Regions from separate parts of the Pseudonocardia sp. T1-2H genome, predicted to be linked through region 3. Evidence: riboswitches for the same ligand, from Rfam matches in the RefSeq annotation. Region 3 holds a riboswitch; each other region holds the start of a gene.
What was found. Region 3 has a riboswitch for S-adenosylmethionine ahead of thrC (threonine synthase). Riboswitches for the same ligand answer to the same signal wherever they lie in the genome.
Positions count from the first base shown of each region.

Region 1: it holds a riboswitch for S-adenosylmethionine, as region 3 does, so the genes downstream of both, WBK50_RS01270 (GNAT family N-acetyltransferase) here and thrC (threonine synthase) in region 3, are expected to answer to the same signal.
Region 2: it holds a riboswitch for S-adenosylmethionine, as region 3 does, so the genes downstream of both, WBK50_RS11905 (aminotransferase class V-fold PLP-dependent enzyme) here and thrC (threonine synthase) in region 3, are expected to answer to the same signal.

Region 1 covers NZ_JBBPCL010000001.1:241,038-247,252, reverse strand. The annotation lists gene WBK50_RS01295 (NtaA/DmoA family FMN-dependent monooxygenase) at 1-411, opposite strand, end outside; gene WBK50_RS01290 (LLM class flavin-dependent oxidoreductase) at 408-1,493, opposite strand; gene WBK50_RS01285 (ABC transporter substrate-binding protein) at 1,511-2,503, opposite strand; gene WBK50_RS01280 (amino acid ABC transporter ATP-binding protein) at 2,534-3,289, opposite strand; gene WBK50_RS01275 (amino acid ABC transporter permease) at 3,301-4,251, opposite strand; gene WBK50_RS01270 (GNAT family N-acetyltransferase) at 4,244-4,738, opposite strand; SAM riboswitch class I at 5,056-5,147, opposite strand; gene WBK50_RS01265 (LLM class flavin-dependent oxidoreductase) at 5,276-5,809, opposite strand.
Region 2 covers NZ_JBBPCL010000001.1:2,387,955-2,394,169, forward strand. The annotation lists gene WBK50_RS11895 (formimidoylglutamate deiminase) at 1-644, shown strand, start outside; gene hutI (imidazolonepropionase) at 641-1,774, shown strand; gene WBK50_RS11905 (aminotransferase class V-fold PLP-dependent enzyme) at 1,776-3,146, opposite strand; SAM riboswitch class IV at 3,193-3,308, opposite strand; partial or broken gene WBK50_RS11910 (VOC family protein) at 3,398-3,616, shown strand; gene WBK50_RS11915 (VOC family protein) at 3,673-3,777, shown strand; gene WBK50_RS11920 (alkaline phosphatase PhoX) at 3,918-5,315, shown strand; gene WBK50_RS11925 (HAD-IC family P-type ATPase) at 5,502-6,215, shown strand, end outside.
Region 3 covers NZ_JBBPCL010000001.1:4,906,415-4,912,629, forward strand. The annotation lists partial or broken gene WBK50_RS24225 (circularly permuted type 2 ATP-grasp protein) at 1-558, opposite strand, end outside; gene rpsT (30S ribosomal protein S20) at 867-1,133, shown strand; gene holA (DNA polymerase III subunit delta) at 1,302-2,285, opposite strand; SAM riboswitch class I at 2,431-2,575, shown strand; gene thrC (threonine synthase) at 2,582-3,853, shown strand; gene WBK50_RS24245 (sensor histidine kinase) at 4,000-5,376, opposite strand; gene WBK50_RS24250 (hypothetical protein) at 5,325-6,215, opposite strand, start outside.

The sequences.
Region 1 (6,215 bases), 4.7 Mb from region 3:
GTTGTCGGTGGTCACCACGTTCCACCCCGCCCGGCCGTTCGAGAGCAGGTCCAGGCCGGAGAGCCGCCGGGCGAGGTCGGCCGGCTCGTTGTAGGTGGTGTTCTGCGTGGCCACCAGCCCGATCCGGGACGTGAGGCCGGCCAGCGCGGCCAGCTGCGTGATCGCGTCCGGCCGCCCGGCCACGTCGAGATCGTGGATCTTCCCGCCGGACTCCCGCAGCCGCAGCCCCTCACCGAGGAAGAACGCGTCGAACAGGCCACGCTCCGCCGTGCCGATCATCCGGCGGAACGACGAGAAGTCGATCTGCGAGCCACTCTCGGGCAGCGACCAGATCGTCCAGTGGTTGACGCCCTGGAAGAACACCCCGAGGTGCAGCTGGGCGTGCGGGCGCGGGTAGTCGGTGCTGCTCATGCGGTGCCCTCCACGGGGGTGAGGTGCCGGGCGAACCGGCTGGCGGGGCGGGTCAGCCCGAGGGTCGTGCGGAGCGAGGTCCCCGGCTGCGGCCGCGCGGCGGTACCGGACCGGAACAGGGCCGGGAGTACCCGGGCGGACAGCTCCGGGAGGTCCTCGTCGAGGACCGCGGGGCGCAGCCGGACCCCGTCGACCACTCCGGCGAGCTCCTCCAACAGCGCCATCAGCCCGCCGGGCGGACCGGCGTACCGCAGCCGCGGACCGGCCGCCCACGGCGCGTGCCGGTCCAGGTCGGCCAGCCGCTCCGCGGCGGTGTGGGCCGGGGTGTCGAGGGCGATCTCGACCTCGGCGAACCGCAGGCCGGGGCCGTCGCCGGCGAGGTCCGCGACGGACCGGCCCTCCACCAGCTCGACGTCGGCCGCGCCCGCAGGCAGCAGACCCGCCGGCGCGAGCACGACGAGCTGCCCCTGCGGCGGCCGGGGCACGATCGCCGGGCCCTTGACCGTGTACGTCTCGCCGACGAAATCGATGTAGTGCAGCTTGTCCCGGTCCAGGTAGCGCCCGGTGTCGACGTCGCGGACGGCGGCGTCGTCCTCCCAGGAATCCCACAGGTCCCGGGCCACCCGCCCGGCGTCGCGGGCCTCGCGGCGCAGCGCCTCCTCGCCCTCCACGGTCGGGCGCCCCAGGGAGCGGGCGGCCGCCGGGTCGGCCGTCGCCGCGACGAGCCAGGCGGCCCGGCCGGTGGCGGCGAAGTCGAGCGAGGCGAGCTGCGACGAGACGTGGAACGGCTCGGAGTACGTCGTGGACACGACGGGCGCGAGGCCGAGCACGCTGGTATGCACCGCCGCGAACGCGGCCCGCTCCACCGCGCCGATCCGCCCGACCGGCCCCACCCCGTCGGGCGGGAGCAGCGAGTCGTCGAAGGTCGCGAGGGTGGCGCCGGCGTTCTCGGCGACCTGGGCGAGCGCGCGGACGCGCTCGGGGGTGAGCAGCGCGGCGGGGGCGTGCGAGGCCCGCCGCCACGCGGCGGGATGGGCGCCCTCGCCGTCGAGCTCGACGGCGAGGTGCAGGGGGCGGCTCATGAGTGCTCCTCCGACGATCAGGACGCGGGCTTTCGCGGCAGGCCGGGCGGGTTGACGGCGGAGGTCTGCAGCGCTTCGTTCGTCAGGTTCCAGCGACCGAGGACCTCGGTGTACTTCCCGTTCGCGATCACCGAGTTCAGGGCCTCGTTCAGCGCCGTGACCAGCCCGTTGTCCTTCTTGGTCATCGCCGCGATGTCGGCCTGCACGCCGCCGCCGCCTCCGTTGACCGAGCCGACGATCTTCGTCTTGCCGCCGGTTGCGACGTGGTACGCCACGCCCGGGTTCGGCCCGAAGTAGGCGTCGAGACGGCCGGAGTCGAGGGCGAGGTAGTAGTCGCCGACGTTCTGGTAGTACTGGATCGTCGCCGGCGCGAGCCCCGCCTTCTCGTTCTGCGCATTCCAGTCGACCAGGATCTGCTCCTGGTTCGTGCCCGAGCCCACGCCGATGGTGAGCCCGGAGATGTCGGCCGGCTTCTCGATCCGCTGCACCTTCCCGGCGTTCGTCGCCTCGAAGGACACGGTGTCCACCCGGTAGGTGGCGAAGTCGTACTTGTCCTTGCGCTCCTCGGTCACCGTGATGTTCGAGAAGCCGGCGTCGTACTGCCCGGACTCCACGGCCAGGAAGAGGTTCTCCCAGGAGGTCGGCTGCAGGTCGAGCTTCAGCCCGAGGGTGTCGGCGACGAGCTGGGCCAGGTCGGGCTCGACCCCGATGACGGTGCGGTCGTCGTCCGCCCGGAAGGAGAGCGGCGGGTTCCCGCTGCCGGTGGTGCCCACCACGAGGGTGCCGCGGTCACGGATCGCCTGCGGCACCTTCGCGGCGATGGCGTCGACCTTCTCGGCCCGCACCTGGTTCTGTTCCGGGCTGGTGTTGACGGCGGCGCCGGCGGCCGACGGCGGGGCCGCGGCCCGGTCGGGGTCCGGCCCGGAGCAGGCCACGGCCGCCAGTACCGGGACGAGGAGGGCGACGGCGGCGAGCCGCAGGTGGCGCAGCGGCCGGGGGATGCGGGACATGGGTTTCCTTCGGTCGGTGGGAGCGCCGGGTCAGCGCAGGACGGCGCCGAGGAAGGCGCGGGTGCGGGGTTCGCGGGGGTCGTCGAGGACCTGGGTGGGCGGCCCCTGCTCGACGACGCGGCCCTCGTCGAGGAACACCACGGTGTCGGCCGCCTCGCGGGCGAAGCCGATCTCGTGGGTGACCACGACCATGGTGGTGCCGCTGCGGGCGAGGTCGCGCATGACGTCGAGAACCTCCCCGACCAGCTCGGGATCCAACGCCGAGGTGGGCTCGTCGAACAGCAGGAGCTTGGGTCGCAGGGCAAGCGCGCGGGCGATCGCGACCCGCTGCTGCTGACCGCCGGAGAGCCGGCGCGGGTACGCGTCCACCTTGTCGACGAGCCCGACGCGGTCCAGCAGCTCGCGGGCCTCGCCGAGCACGGTCGCCCGGTCCCGGCCCTGCGCGGAGAGCGGCGCCTCGGCGACGTTGTCGAGCACGGTGAGGTGCGGGAACAGGTTGAAGTTCTGGAACACGAAGCCGATGCGGCTGCGCTGGCGCAGGACCTGCCGCTCCGGCAGCTCGTGCAGCTTCCGCCCGGAGCGCCGGTAGCCGATCAGCTCGCCGTCGACCCGGACGAACCCGCGGTCGACCTTCTCCAGATGGTTGATGGTGCGCAGCAGCGTGGACTTGCCGGAGCCCGACGGCCCGAGCACCACCGTCACCTCGCCGGGCCGGACCGTGAGGTCGACGCCGCGCAGCACCTCGATCCCGCCGAAGCTCTTGTGCACGCCGCGCAGGTCGACCATCGGTGCGGGGCTCACGCCGCCACCTCCCGCCGGAACCTGGCGAACGTGGCCCGTAGCCGTTGCAGGGGCGTGGGCGGCAGGACGCGCAGCGCCCCCTTGGCGTAGTGCCGCTCCACGTAGAACTGCCCGATGGACAGCACGGTGGTCAGCACCAGGTACCAGACCGCCGCGACCAGCAGCATCGGGATCACCCGGCCGGTCCGGGTGTAGATCACCTGCACCTGGTAGAAGAGCTCGGACAGCGCCATGATGTAGACCACCGACGTGCCCTTGACCAGGCCGATCAGCTCGTTCGCCGCCGTCGGGACGATCGTGCGCATGGCCTGCGGGAGCTGGATGCGCCGGAAGCGGCGCCAGCGCGGGATGCCCAGCGCGGCGGCGGCCTCGAGCTGGCCCTGGTCGATGCCGAGGAAGCCGGAGCGCACGACCTCCGCGGCATAGGCGGCCTGGTGCAGCGCGAGACCCAGCACCGCGGCGGTCACCGGCCCGACCAGGTCCATCGCGCCGATCTCGAACAACGCCGGCCCGAAGGGGACGCCGAACGAGATCGAGTCGTAGAGCAGCGCGAGGTTGTACCAGAACAGCAGCTGCAGGATCAGCGGGACGGACCGGAAGATCCAGATGTAGGTCCAGCTGACCGAGCGCAGCAACGGGTTCGGCGAGAGCCGCATGACCGCGAGGACCGTCCCGAGCACGAACCCGACGACGATCCCCAGCACGGTGAGCTGCAGGGTCAGGAGCACCGCGCGGATGATCGACGGCGCGAAGAGGTACTGCCCGACGGTCGCCCAGTCCCACGCCGCGTTGGTCACCAGGGCGTGCAGCGCCATCGCGACCAGCACCACGACGACCGCAGTCGCCACCCACCGCCACGGGTGGCGGGCCTGGACGATCGTCAAATCGGCGTCGTCCGGGCCCTCCTCGCGGGCGGGCGGGGCGTGCGCGGTGGCGAGCTCACTCATCACGGTCTCCGGTCAGGTGCTTCTCGAACGGGTGGGGACCGATCTCCTCGGGATCGAGGGAGCGGTCGTAGAGCGGGGTGTAGCCGGTAGCCAGGTACAGCTGCTGTGCCTCGGGCTGGCGCGGCCCGGTGGTCAGGTAGATCCGGCGGTAGCCGCGCGCCGAGATCTCGGCCTCGAGCTCGGCCAGCACGCGTCGGGCGAGGCCGCGGCGGCGGTGGGCCGAGTCCGTCCAGATCCGCTTGAGCTCGGCGGTGTCGGCGCCCCACCGGCGGAAGGCACCACCCGCGACCGGGACGCCCTCGGCGAGCAGCAGGATCAGCCCGCCGTCCGGCGGCGCGAACCGGGCGCGCTCGCGGCGTATCTCCTCGGCGAGGTCACCGAGGGTGTGCCGATAGCGCGTCCAGTACTCGTGGTCGAGCTCGACGAGCATCGGCAGGACGAGCGGATCGGTGTAGTCGACCCGTCGGGTCTCGAGCGGAACCGTCACCGCACCCCTCCGGCGTGGGCGTGGTGGTGCGGACAGATGGACATGAGGGACCCCCGAAGCGGTGCGCACGAGGGCACACCGGAGCACTGTGGACGGACGGTCCGCGTTCGCGCGGCCGTGACGAAGGGCTGGTCGGTGAGGGGTAGGAGCAGCGCCGATCAGCGCAGCGCCGATCAGCGACAGCGCCGATCAGAAGCAGGGGCGGTCAGCGACAGAGCGCGGTGTGCGTCCGGCAGAGGTCGACGTGTCGCCGGCGCGTCCACCAACAGCGCAGCTGCCGGCGCGCGGGCACCCGCAGCACTCGGCTCGACATACCGCTCCCATCGGTCCCGGCGGTAGCACCCTGCGCCGTGGGCGCGGGTTGCTGCGGCGTCGTCGAGCCGGGTCTCTCGGCCGCTCTGGATGGACTTCTCGCACTCAACCCGTCACCCGATCCGGTTGTCAAGAGCATGAACATGCAAGTGTCATCGGCGCCACACCCGTCCTGAGCTGCGGAAAGGTCCGGACATTCGCGGGGCGGCGACCGGTGTGCCGGGCTCAGGAGGCGAGGCGGGTCCGGGCCCGCGCCGCCCACTCCTGCGCCAGCAGCGCCTGGGAGGCGACCCGGTCGTCGTGCCGGTGCGTGATCGTGGTGACCAGCAGCTCGTCGGCACCCGTGACCCGCTGCAAGGCCTCGAGGCGCTCGGCGACGGTGGTCGGCGAGCCGACGAACTGGGTCGCCACCCGGTCCGCCACCAGCGCCCGGTCCTCGTCGGACCACGGGTGCGCGGTCGCCGTGGCCGGGTCGGGGAACGGGATGGCGCCGGCGCCGGCGCGGATGCTGTGCACCCACGGTCCGTAGCCCGCGGCCAGCTCGCCGGCGGTCGCGTCGTTCTTCGCGACGACCACATCGGCCGACACCATCACGTACGGCGCAGCCAGGCGCTCCGACGGCCGGAACGCCTTGCGGTAGGCGTCCACCGCCTCGAGCACGGTCCCGGGGCTGACGTGGTAGTTCGCCGCGAACGCCAGACCGCGCTCCCCCGCGACGACCGCGCTGTCGCCGCCGCTGCGCAGGCCGCTCCAGGACACCCAAAGGTGATCATCCCGAGGTACGATCTCCCCAGGTAGGAAGGGGTGGGCCCCGTGAGGATCGAACTCACAACCCGCGGATTAAAAGAGGATGGTTACTCACATCACAGCGCATCTGCCAGCGACAACAATAACGCGACCGGTGCCTCGGCCCACCGTGACAACACCTGTCGACGCGGTTTCGTGTCACGACTCGTGTCACGTCGGCATCGTCAACCACTCCCCATCACGACGGGGTCGCCGAGCACGCGGGCCGGTATGAGGACTGGCTCGATCTCGAACGCTCGGCCGCCGTGCCGACTACTTCGAAGAGCGGGATCGCGGCCAGATGCGGGTCGACGGTGTGGGTAGAGCACGATCACCAAGGCCACAAAGCTGGCCGGACCTCGTGCCATCTCATGGTCTT
Region 2 (6,215 bases), 2.5 Mb from region 3:
CGCTGCACGTCCACCTCTCCGAACAGGCGGGCGAGAACGAGGCCTGCCTGGCCGCGCACGGCCTGACCCCGACGGTGCTGCTCGCGGAGTCCGGCGTCCTCGGCGAGCGGACCACCGCCGTCCACGCCACCCACCTGACCGGCGACGACGTCGCGCTGCTCGGCCGCACCCGCACCGCCGCCTGCTTCTGCCCCACGACCGAACGCGACCTCGCCGACGGCCTCGGCCCGGCCCGTGAGCTCGCCGACGCCGGGGTCCGGCTGTCCCTGGGCAGCGACCAGCACGCCGTGATCGACCTCCTCGAGGAGGCGCGGGCCCTGGAGATGCACGAGCGGCTCCGGAGCGGGGAACGCGGCCGGTTCACCTCCGCCGAGCTGCTCGACGCCTTGACCGGGCACGACGTGCTCGGCGAGCGGAGCACGCGGATCGAGGCGGGGGCGCCCGCCGATCTCGTCGCCGTCCGCACGGACACGGTCCGGACGGCGGGCGCGGACCCGGCCCAGATCGTCCTCGCCGCCACCGCCGCGGACGTCGACACCGTGATCGTGGGCGGGGTCCTGGTCGTCCGGGGCGGCCGGCACCGGCTCGGCGACGTCGCCGCGCTGCTCCGGACCGCGATCGAGCCGCTGTGGAGGGACGAATGACCACCCTCGTCACCGGCATCGGCGAGCTCACCACGCAGGACCCGGAGCGCGGGCCCCTGCAGGACGCCGCCCTGGTGGTCGACGGGGACCTGATCGCCTGGGTCGGCCCCGCCGCCTCCGCCCCGGCCGCCGACGAGCGGATCGACGTCGAGGGGCGCGCGGTCGTGCCCGGCTTCGTCGACTCCCACTCCCACCTGGCCTTCGCCGGGGACCGCGCGGACGAGTTCGCGGCCCGGATGGCGGGGGAGCGCTACGACGGCGGCGGGATCGCCCGGACCGTCGACGCCACCCGCGCCGCCTCCGACGACGCGCTGCGCGCCCTGCTCGCCCGCCGAATGGCGGAGCTGCGCGCGCAGGGCACCACCACCGTCGAGATCAAGAGCGGCTACGGCCTGACGGTCGACGACGAGCTCCGCACGCTCCGGCTCGCCGCCGAGGTCACCCCCGAGACGACCTTCCTCGGCGCCCACGTCGTCCCGCCCGGGACCGATGTGGACTCCTACGTCGCGCTGGTGACGGGCGAGATGCTCGACGCCTGCGCCCCGCACGCCCGCTGGATCGACGTGTTCTGCGAACCGGCCAGCCCGCACGCCTTCGACGGTGAGGCGGCCCGGACCGTCCTGGAGGCCGGCCGGGCCGCCGGGCTCGGGCTGCGGGTGCACGGCAACCAGCTCGGGCCCGGGCCCGGCGTGCGGCTCGCGGTCGAGCTGGGGGCGGCCAGCGTCGACCACTGCACCCACCTGACCGGCGACGACGTCGACGCGCTGGCCGGCGGCGACACCGTCGCGACGCTGCTGCCGGGCGTCGAGTTCTCCACGCGGTCGCCCTACCCGGACGCGCGCAGGCTGCTCGACGCCGGCGTCACCGTCGTCCTCGCCACGGACTGCAACCCCGGGACGTGTTCCTCGTCGTCGATGCCGTTCATGATCGCCCTCGCCGTCCGGGAGATGGGCATGACGCCCGCCGAGGCGCTGTGGGCCGCGACGGCGGGCGGGGCGCGGGCGCTGCGGCGCACGGACATCGGGGTCGTCGCGCCGGGGAACCGCGCGGATCTCGCGGTCCTCGACGCGCCGACGCACCTGCACCTGGCCTACCGGCCGGGGGTCCCGATCGCCCGGTCGCTGTTCTGACTCACTCGCCGCACCCGGCGCCCCGCCCGACGGGACCGTCGCCGAGGCCGAGCGGGTCGTGGTCCCGCGGGTCCGACGTGGGCTGCCACCGGCCGTCGACGATCGAGTAGCCGACGCCGGGGCCGTCCGTGACGAGCGCCCGCAGGGCCGTGAGCAGGCGCTCGACGTGCTCGGCGGTGGTGCCGAGGCCGAGGCTGGCCCGCACCGCGTCGCTCCCGCCGGCGATCCGGGCGAGCAGCGGGTGGGCGCAGAACTTGCCGTCGCGCACCCCGATCCCGTGCTCGGCGGACAGGTACGCGGCGACGAGGCCGGCCGGGACGCCGTCGACGGTGAAGCTCGCGACCGCGACCCGGTCCGGGGCGTCGGACCAGATCGTCAGCGGGGTGACGCCGGGGATCGCGGCGAGGCCGTCGGTCAGCGTGGCGAGCAGCGCGCGCTCGTGGGCGACCGCGTCGTCCAGGATCGGGTCGAGCGCGCGGCAGGCGGCGGCGAGCGCGGCAGCACCCAGGACGTTCGGGGTTCCCGCCTCGTGCCGGTGCGGGGCAGGGGACCAGGCGACCTCGGCCGTGTCGCCCCCGGCGGTGACCTCGCGGACCGCGCCGCCGCCCGCGAGGTACGGGGCGGCGACGTCCAGCCAGTCCCGGCGGCCGACCAGCGCGCCGGCGCCGTAGGGGGCGTAGAGCTTGTGCCCGGACAGGACCAGGTAGTCCACGCCGGTGGCGGCGATGTCGACACGCCGGTGCGGGGCGAGCTGCGCGGCGTCCAGGACCACGCGGGTGCCGCCGGAGTGGGCGATCTCGACGATGCGCTCGACCGGCAGGATCTCCCCGGTCACGTTGGACGCGCCGGTGATCGCGAGGAGGGCGGTGGGCCGGGCGGCCAGCGCCTCGCGCAGCGCCTCGAGGGTGGCCTCGACGGTCGGCCCGGCGGTCAGCACGCGGTGTCCGCCGCTGCCGCGCCAGGCCAGCAGGGTCGCGTGATGCTCGACGTCCAGGGTGAGCACGGGGCCGGGGACGGCGCCGGCCAGCAGGTTCAGCGCGTCCGTGGTGTTGCGGGTGAAGACGACGACGTCGTCCTCGCGGGCGCCGACGAACTCGCCGATCGTGGTGCGGGCCCGCTCCAGGACCGCGGTGCAGACCTGCGAGGCGTACCCGGCACCGCGGTGCACGCTGGCGTAGTAGGGGAGCAGCTCGGCGACGTGGTCCGCGACGGCCGCCAATGCGGGGGCGCTGGCGGCGACGTCGAGGTTGGCGTAGGCGACGCTGCGCCCGTCGACGAGCGGGACCCGCAGGTCGCACCCCACGACCGGCGGGAGCGTCGCGCAGGTGCCGGCGGCGGGCTGCACGGGGCGGGTGGGCGTGACGACGGACATGGTGATCCTCCCGGGACCTTCACAGGACCCGGATCGCGAGGGATCGGGTCCGCGCTTGCCGGGCGCGGGTGTTCGCGCCGGCCTGGTCGTCACCCGGAGCACCCCACCGCGGAGGAGGGTTGCCGGCCAGCAAGCCGGGGCTTGACGCTGGCACTCGTGACCTGTGTCAGACCGTAGGGCGGTCCCGGCGCGGCGGTCAAGTCCGATGTGACCCGCTCGAAACTGTCGGCGCCCGGTCCTACGGTCCTCACATGACCGCGATCGGAAAGTTCACCCTGGCTGCGCTCGACTGTCCGGACGCCCTGGCGCTCGCGCGCTTCTACTCGGCGATCACCGGTTGGCCGGTCGCTTCGGAGGACACCGCCGCCGACGACGCCTGGGTCGAGCTCGATGCCGGCGACGGCGCGGTGACCATCGCGTTCCAGCAGGTCACGGACTATCGGCCGCCCGTGTGGCCCGGATCCGAGCATCCGCAGCAGGCGCACCTGGACTTCGAGGTGCCGGACCTGGACCGGGGGAGAAGCAGGTGCTCACAATCGGCGCGCGCAAGGCCGAGGTGCAGCCCGGGGAGACGTTCCAGGTGTTCCTGGACCCGGTGGGCCACCCGTTCTGCCTCGTGTCGATCCGCTGACGGAGGGCTCGCGCGCTTGATCCGTTCCGTTCCGCCGCCGTTCACCCTCGTGCCTCCTCCGTCCGTCACTGTGGCGGCCGGCCACCCCCCGGTCGGGTGATGCGCCCGCCCGGGACGTGCACGGAACGGAGACACACGAGATGACCCAGGAACTGTCGCGCCGGGGATTCCTGCAGCGCACCGCTGTCGCAGGGGCCGGCGTGATGCTGATCGGCGGGACCGAGATGCTGATGACGGCGCCGTCCGCGTCGGCCGCGCCGCGCGAGCCCGGCTACGGACCGCTCGTCGCGGACCCCGCCGGGCGCCTCGCGCTCCCCGCGGGCTTCGCCTACTCGATCGTCACCCATGCGGGTGTCACCAGGCTGGAGTCCGGCGAGCCGACGCCGCGCAACCACGACGGCACGGGCGCCTTCCGCCGTCGCGGCGGCGGCACGGTGCTGGTGAACAACCACGAGATCCGGGACCCGTTCGGCACCCACCTTCCCGTCCCGCACCTCGACGGCCTGACCTACGACCCGGGCGCGGCCGGCGGCTGCACCGTCGTCGAGACGAACCCGGACGGCACCCGCCGGACCGAGTACGTCGGCATCGCCGGCACCGCCACCAACTGCGCCGGCGGGCAGACCCCGTGGGACACGTGGCTGACCTGCGAGGAGATCGACGCGCTCGCCGGGACGGGCGGCTTCCAGAAGGACCACGGCTACGTCTTCGAGGTGGACCCGTACGACCGCGGGGCCAACCGGGACCCGCAGCCGATCAAGGCGCTCGGCCGGTTCGAGCACGAGGCCGCCGCCCTCGACCCCCGCCGCGGGGACATCTACCTCACCGAGGACGCCGCCAAGCCGAACGGCCTGCTCTACCGGTGGGCCCCGCCGCGCGGCTACCGCGGCCGGCACGGCGCGCTGCGCGGCCTCGGCCCGACGGACGGCGTGCTCGGCGCGATGAAGGCGGTCGACGGGGCCGGTAAGCATGTCCCGGACCTGTCGCTCGCGACGAAGGTCGGCACGACCTACGCGATCGAGTGGGTGCCGGTCCCGGACCGCGACGGCCGCGGCACCGCCACCCGCAAGCAGTTCGGTGACGGCGACATCACCCGCGCCCGGAAGCTGGAGGGCGCCTGGTGGGACGCGGACGGCGCCTGGATCGTCTCGAGCTTCGCCCGCGAGGAGAGCCCGGTTCAGCACGACGGCCAGGTCTGGTTCTACGACCCGGAGTGCGCCACGCTGACCCTGCGGCTGCTGTTCGGCCGCAACGCGAGCCCGGACGTCGACGGTGCGTTCGACGGCCCGGACAACGTCAGCATCTCGCCCTACGGCGGGGTCATCCTGGCCGAGGACGGCGAGGGCGTGCAGCACCTGGTCGGCGCGACGGAGAGCGGCGTGACCTTCCCGGTGGCCCGCAACGACTTCACCGACGACACCAAGAACGTCGAGTTCACCGGGCCGGTCTACTCGCCGGACCGGAAGGTGCTCTTCGCCAACATCCAGGAGCCCGGCTACATGTTCGCCGTCACCGGCCCGTGGCGGCACCAGAGGTGAGGAACTGATCCCGTTCCCCGGGCCGGCGTCGCCCCGGGGACGGGAGCTGCCGTCCTGCGGCGCATCCACCCCGGATCACCGGTCGCGCGGGCATGGATGCGCGGACGCCCGACCCGAGGCCGGGGGCGGCCGTGAGAGGTGTTCCGATCCCGGCGGACCGGGTACCCGCGGGGCACCAGGCCGAAGATGCTGTTCGAGGGGCCGTCGATGGCGCTGCTCCATCCGTCCGCGCTGGTCCGCCGAGCAGCGGACGGCGCGATCCACGTCGCCGCGGCCGGTGTCGGGCTCGCCGCGGGATCGGCGGTGTTCACGGCCGGGCTCGTGGCGGAGTCGACGCGGGTGGGCGCCCGCGCGGCGCGTGCCGCCGCCGGCACCACGGTCGCGGCGGCCGCGAAGTCCGCGGAGCTCGCCAAGGACGTCGGCCTCGGGAGCGTCCGGATCGCCGGGACCGTGGTCACGGGATCGGACCGGGTCACCGACCGCAGCGGGAGGCGGCTCGCCGACGTCGCCCGCGGAATGTTCGAGCCCCCGCAGGCGCGGCACAGCCGCCGCGTGTGGGCCGCCCCCGGCCGGACGCACGTCGAGCTCGCCGCCCCGACGCTGGAGGGCGGCCCGGAGGTCGAGCGGGCCCTGCGGCGGCACCTCGAGCGGCTCGAGGGCGTCGAGTGGGCGGCGGTCAACGACGTCGTCGGGCGTGTCCTCGTGGCCTTCGACGACAAGCGGATCACCGTCGAGGACCTGGTCGGCGTGGTGTCTGCGATCGAGCGGGCACGCGGCGGGCGCCAGGTCTTCCCGCACCACGACGAGCACCCCGCCGACCTGGAACCGCTGCTGGCCGCGATCGTGACGGCAGCCGTCGACACCGCGGCCATCGGGATGGCCTACGCCGGGAAGGCGCTG
Region 3 (6,215 bases):
GGCGGGTTCAGCAGGTGCGCGGAGCGCTTGAAGTGCTCGCAGCTGGTGATCAGCCGGCGGGGGAGCACGCCGTCCCGGACGATCTGCGCGTCCCCGTAGACGTCGGCGAGGAAGGCCTCGAGGGCCTTCACCCTCTGCACGATGCCGCGCTGCAGCTTGTTCCACTCGGTCGAACTGATCACCCGGGGCACGATGTCCAGCGGGAACGGGCGCTCCTTGCCCGACAGGGAGAACGTGATGCCCTGGTCCAGGTAGGCCCGGTCCAGCGCCTCGGACCGCACGGTCAGGTCCGCCGCGGCGGTGGGGGCGATCGCGTCGTGCAGGGCGCGGTAGGGGCTGCGCACCGTGCCGTCGGCGTCGAACATCTCGTCGTACGCGTCCGGATGGGGCCGATCGGGCTCCAGGTAGCCGTCGAAGAGCGCAGACTCCGCCAGATCCGTGGTCCTGGTGCGGGCGACGCCGTTGCGGCGGGCGGGGGCGCCCCGGGAGGGTCTCGGTCTGCGATCCACTGCTCGGCTCACGAGGGTCATCTTGACCGTTCAGCGCAAGGTGGGCCATACGGACGCGTGCTACGAGCGAGTTACGGTCGGATCATCGGCCGATGCCCCCGTGACCTCCCGTCCCACATCTGGGCAGGGTGTTGCCGGCAGCGGGTCCGGGACGCCGACGGCCGTGTGTCAGGATGGGGTCGCCCCCGGCACCGCGGGAGTACCTGCACGCGGGAACGGGGCGGTGTGACCGTGCGTCTGGTGCGCTGTTAGCATGGTTGACCGAGTGCTCGGCGTGCTCGACCGGATTCCTATCACGTTCGGTGTCGCCTGGGCCCCCCGAACTGCAGGCATCTTCGACGACTCGAGGCAAAACGCGTGGCGAACATCAAGTCCCAGATCAAGCGGGTCAAGACCAACGAGAAGGCGCGTCAGCGCAACAAGGCGGTCAAGTCCTCCGTGAAGACGGCCGTCCGCCGCTTCCGTGAGGCCCTCGACGCCGGCGACGGCGAGAAGGCCCTAGAGCTGCAGAAGGCCGCGGCGAAGGCACTGGACAAGGCGGCCTCGAAGGGCGTCATCCACAAGAACCAGGCCGCGAACCGCAAGTCGGCGCTGGCCAAGCGCGCGAAGGCCGTCAGCGCCTGACGCACGCACTGCATCCGCCGAAGGCGCCATCCCCACCGGGATGGCGCCTTCGGTGCGTTCGGGGCCGCCGCCTCCCGCCACTTGAGTGGCTCGAGCGTCAGCCTGCGCTGCTCGAGCCACTCGAGCGGCGTGGTACCCGAGCAGGCCCGACGGTCGAACGGCAGGGGGTCAGTGGGGGTGGCGGGCCTCGACGATCGCCAGGACCGCACGCTCCAGGGCGTAGCCCGTGTCCGCGGCCGCGCCCTTCACGTCCGCGTTGACCTGCGCCGTCGCCGCGATCGCCACCGCGAGGCCCTCCGGCCGCCACGCTCGGACCTGTCCCTGGGCCTTGCGGACCTTCCAGGGCGGCATCCCGAGCGCACCGGCGAGCCGGTTGGGGTCCCCGCGCCCCGCGGCCCCGACCTTCGCCAGCGTGCGGACCGCGTCCGCCAGGGCGTCCGCCACCAGGACCGGGGCGACACCGAGCACGAGCGCCCAGCGCAGCGCCTCCAGCGCCCCCGTCCGGTCCCCGGCCACCGCCTTGTCCGCCACCGCGAAGCCGGAGGACTCGGCGCGGCCGCGGTGGTAGCGCCGGACGGCGTGCACGTCGATCGAACCACCGGTGTCCGCGACGAGCTGGCCGGTAGCCGCGGCGAGTTCCCGCAGGTCCGAGCCGACCGCCTCCAGCAGGGCCGCGACCGCGTCCCCGCTGATCGACCCGCCCGCGCGCCGGACCTCGGACCGGACGAAGTCCGCGCGGGCCTCGGCGCGGGTGATCCGGTCGCAGGTGGTGACGTTCGCGCCGCGTTTGCGCAGCTCGTCCGCCAAGGCCTTGCCCCGGGCCCCGCCGGCGTGCAGCGCGACCAGCACGATGCCGTCGGCCGGTTCGGCCGCATAGGAGGTGATCGCGGCGGCCATCTCCTTGTTCGCCTCCTGCGCGGCCTGGACGACGACCACGCGTCCCTCGGCGAACAGCGACGGGCTGAGGTATCCCGCGAGCTTCCCCGGAGTGATCTCGGAGGCGCGAAACCGGCGGATCTCCGCTTCGGGGTCCACGGCCCGGGCGGCGCGGAGCACGTCGATCACCGCGCGCTCGACCAGCAGTTCCTCCTCGCCCACGATCAGCTGCACGGGGGCGGGCGGCCGGGTGCGCGGAGAGGCTGCGGAGCTCACCCCTCCATCGTGGCCCACCGGGCCGGTGGATCGTGACCCGCCTCCCACATGCGGGACTCCGGCTTTCGCAGACCGAAACCCGTGCCGTAACGTCTCGGTCATCCACGTGGCGAGGTTCGCCTTGCCCGGTGGCACAACTGCATATGGCTCATCCAGAGGGGTAGAGGGAACGGCCCGTTGAAGCCCCGGCAACCGGCGTCGAGCGACGATCCGCGCGAACACATCCGTGTCCGCTCGTCGACGAACCAGGTGCCAATTCCGGCCCGCGAACCACGCGGGACAGATGAGGAGATCTCGTGACTCTCACTGCTGACATCCCTGCCGGCACGTCGTACGACCTCGGCCCCGCCCGCGCGCTCTCGTGTCGCGAGTGCGGCCACCAGATCCCGCTGGCCGCGGAGTTCGCGTGCCCCCGGTGTTTCGGCCCGCTCGAGGTGGCCTACGACTTCCCGGCCATCACCCGCGAGGCCATCGAGGCCGGCCCGAAGTCGATCTGGCGCTACAAGGACCTGCTCCCGGTCCCGACGAACGTGCAGACGTTCCCGAATACCGAGCCCGGCCTGACCCGGCTGATCCAGGCGGACCGGCTCGCCGCCGAGCTCGGCGTCCGCAAGCTGTGGGTGAAGGACGACACCGGCAACCCGACGCACTCGTTCAAGGACCGCGTCGTCGCCGTCGCCCTCGCCGCCGCCCGCGAGCTCGGCTTCAAGGTCCTGTGCTGCCCCTCCACCGGCAACCTGGCCAACGCCGTCGCCGCGGCCGCCGCCCGCGCCGGCTGGGACTCGGTCGTGCTGATCCCCTCCTCGCTGGAGCAGGCGAAGATCACCACCACCGCGGTCTACGGCGGCACGCTGCTCGCCGTCGACGGCAACTACGACGACGTGAACCGCCTCGCCACGGAGCTGGCCGCGGAGCACGAGGAGTGGGCGTTCGTGAACGTGAACGTCCGCCCGTACTACGCCGAGGGCTCGAAGACCCTGGGCTACGAGGTCGCCGAGCAGCTCGGCTGGCGGCTGCCCCGGCAGATCGTCGTGCCGGTCGCTTCCGGCTCGCAGCTCACCAAGGTGGACAAGGGCTTCGCCGAGTTCGTGAAGCTCGGCCTGGTCGAGGACACCCCCTACACGATCTTCGGCGCGCAGGCGACGGGCTGCTCGCCCGTCGCCGCGGCTTTCGAGAACGGGCACGACGTGGTCCAGCCGGTCAAGCCGGACACCATCGCCCGCTCGCTCGCCATCGGCAACCCGGCCGACGGCCCCTACGTGCTGGACTCGGTGCGGCGCACCGGCGGCGCCGTCGGGCACGTGACCGACGAGGAGGTCGTCGAGGGCATCCGGCTGCTCGCCCGCACCGAGGGCGTCTTCGCCGAGACCGCCGGTGGCGTCACCGTGGCGACGGCGAAGAAGCTCATCGAGGCCGGGCTCATCGACCCGGACGCCGAGACCGTCCTGCTGATCACCGGCGACGGCCTCAAGACCCTCGACGCGGTCTCCGGCCAGGTCGGCCCGACCGCGACCGTCCCGTCCACCAGCAAAGCCGTGCGCGAGGCTCTTTCCTTCCTCGACGACTGAACCCGCCCGGACCTTGTGCCCGCCCGGACCCGGAGCCCGCTCCGAGCCCGGGGCGGGCCGCATCCGCGGGGGCGGGCAGCGGGCTGCCCCGCGTCGAGCTCCGGTCCCGCCACCGTGCGATCTCAGCCTCTCAGCCGGCGTTCGCGTCAGGCGGGTCGGCTCCGTCCGGGATGCGACCCCAGAAGCACCGTCGCATCTCGGCGTACGGGCCCCGAACCGTCGGCCGATAGGGGGATCGAACCCTCGACGGTGGTACCGGCTCCCGGCCTGGAACGGATCTCCAGCCGACCACCGACCGCGCCCATCCGGGCCAGCACGTTGCGCAGCCCGCGGCCCGGCGACCCCGGCTCTGCCCCGAGGTCGTATCCCGGCCCGTCGTCGCGCACGGTGAAGCACAGCCACTCGGCGGCCTCCGCCAGGCGCACCGCCACGGCCGCGCCAGGCGCATGCTTGTGAGCATTGCTGACCGACTCCAGGCAGCAGAAGTACACGGCGGCCTCGACGTCGGCCGGGAATCGGCGGTCGGCGACGAGGCCGCCGAAGTCCAGGGTGACCGGCGGGTGCCCACCCGACAGCTCCAGCTCCAGCGCCGCTGCCAGACCCCGTTCGGACAGCAGCAGGGTCGACACCCCGGTCACGGTGTCGGCGAGCACCGCCTCCACCGTCTCGATCTGCCCGGGCATGTCGTCGAGCTGGTTCCGGGCCTGGTCGAACTGCGCAGTGGCGACCTGGTGCTGGACCAGGCCGAGGGCGAGACGCAGGGACACCAGACGGTGCTGGGCGCCGTCGTGCAGGTCACGCTCGATCCGCCGTCGTTCACTGTCCATCTCCGCAACCGCCCGGCGCCGCGACACCGCGATGTCCTCGGCGTGCGCCACCGCGGTCCGGAGCTGGCGCTCCAGCTCGAATCCGGCCCGGCTCGCCTGTACCACCACACCCAGGCTGTCAGCCATGTTCATCATCAGGCGACGTCGTTCCGCGTACATGCCGACGACTGCCCCGCGGTCCACGGCGATCGACCCGATGCGCTCCTCGCCGTGACACACGGGCACCTCGACCAGATCCTCGGTGCCCGGGTCGGTGCCGTCCTCGGTCCATGAGTAGCTGCGGTCGGGCAGTCCGGGCCGGACGACGCTCAGTCTGCAGCTGGCTGCCCCCAGGCTTCGTGCGATGGCCTCGGCGACTCGTGCCAGATCCGGAGCATCCCTCGGGGTGAGGCGCGACAGTGCCGCGAGGCCGGCGAGCACGCTGTAGGGCGTCGGCCGGGTCCCGTAGAGCAGCCGGTCGACCAGCCGCTCGGCGCGCATGTGTACGGGTAGGAACGACAGCGCTTCCAGCGCCGTGGCGAGCACCGTGACCAGAACGAAACCGCCCAGGACACCGGAGACGATCGAGGCGACGAGTATCCCCTCGACGACCACGAAGCCGCCGCCGACCAGCGCCACCACCAGCGTCGTGGTCAGCGCCAGGCTCAGCACCTGCTCGGTGTTCCACAACCCCGTCCGCCGCGTCGCGACCAGCACGGCTGCGGCGATCGCCGCCGATGCGAAGCGGGCGAACCAGAACAGCAGCGCGGTCGGCTCCCCGCTCCCGCCGCTGCCACGTGGCGTCGGATCGACGATTGTCGCGGGGGGCCAATACACCCCGGGAAACGCAACGCCAGCAGCGTGACCAATCCCAGTGCGGCCGCGATGGCGAGCACGGCCGCCAGCACCGTGAACAGCATCCGGGCCTGGCTGCGCTGCTCCATGGTCGTGCCGGGGCGGATCTGCCGCCGCGTCAGCGCGGCCAGCACGACCACCGGGACGAGAAACCCGAAGAACAGCACGGTGCCGATGCTCTCCGGGATGAGCCCGGCCCCCTCGCCGACCAGCATCAGAGCACTGACTCCCACGGCGATCAGGATCTTGCGCAATTCAGAACCCGGGCGCAGGAGCCGACCCCAGGGGAAGAGCAGCAGCCCCAGGAGATAGCTCGCGTAGGCCACGCCGCTCAGCAGAACCTGGGGCAGATTCCCTACGGGCAGGGCTCCCGCAGCCTGCACCGCGACCGCCCCGGCGTTCGCCTGCAGGTTGAACGCGCCCGCCGAGGCGACCATCGCGATCGTCAGCAGCCGGATGGGCCATTCCTGTGCGCGCGAGGCCAGCAGCATCGCGGCGATGGTCAAGTTGAGCGCACTGAACGCGTAGTCCAGCGCGGCTTGGGAGAGCGACTCGCAGCTCCGCTCCGCCTCGAGCAGCCCGCGCGCCCAGAAGTGGCCCTGCGCCCCAACTTCCAGTGCCGCTTTGATACCCGGTGCGGTATCCGCGGCCACCACCACCGCACCCAGAACGAGCGAGCCGACCGAGAGGACACCGGAGAT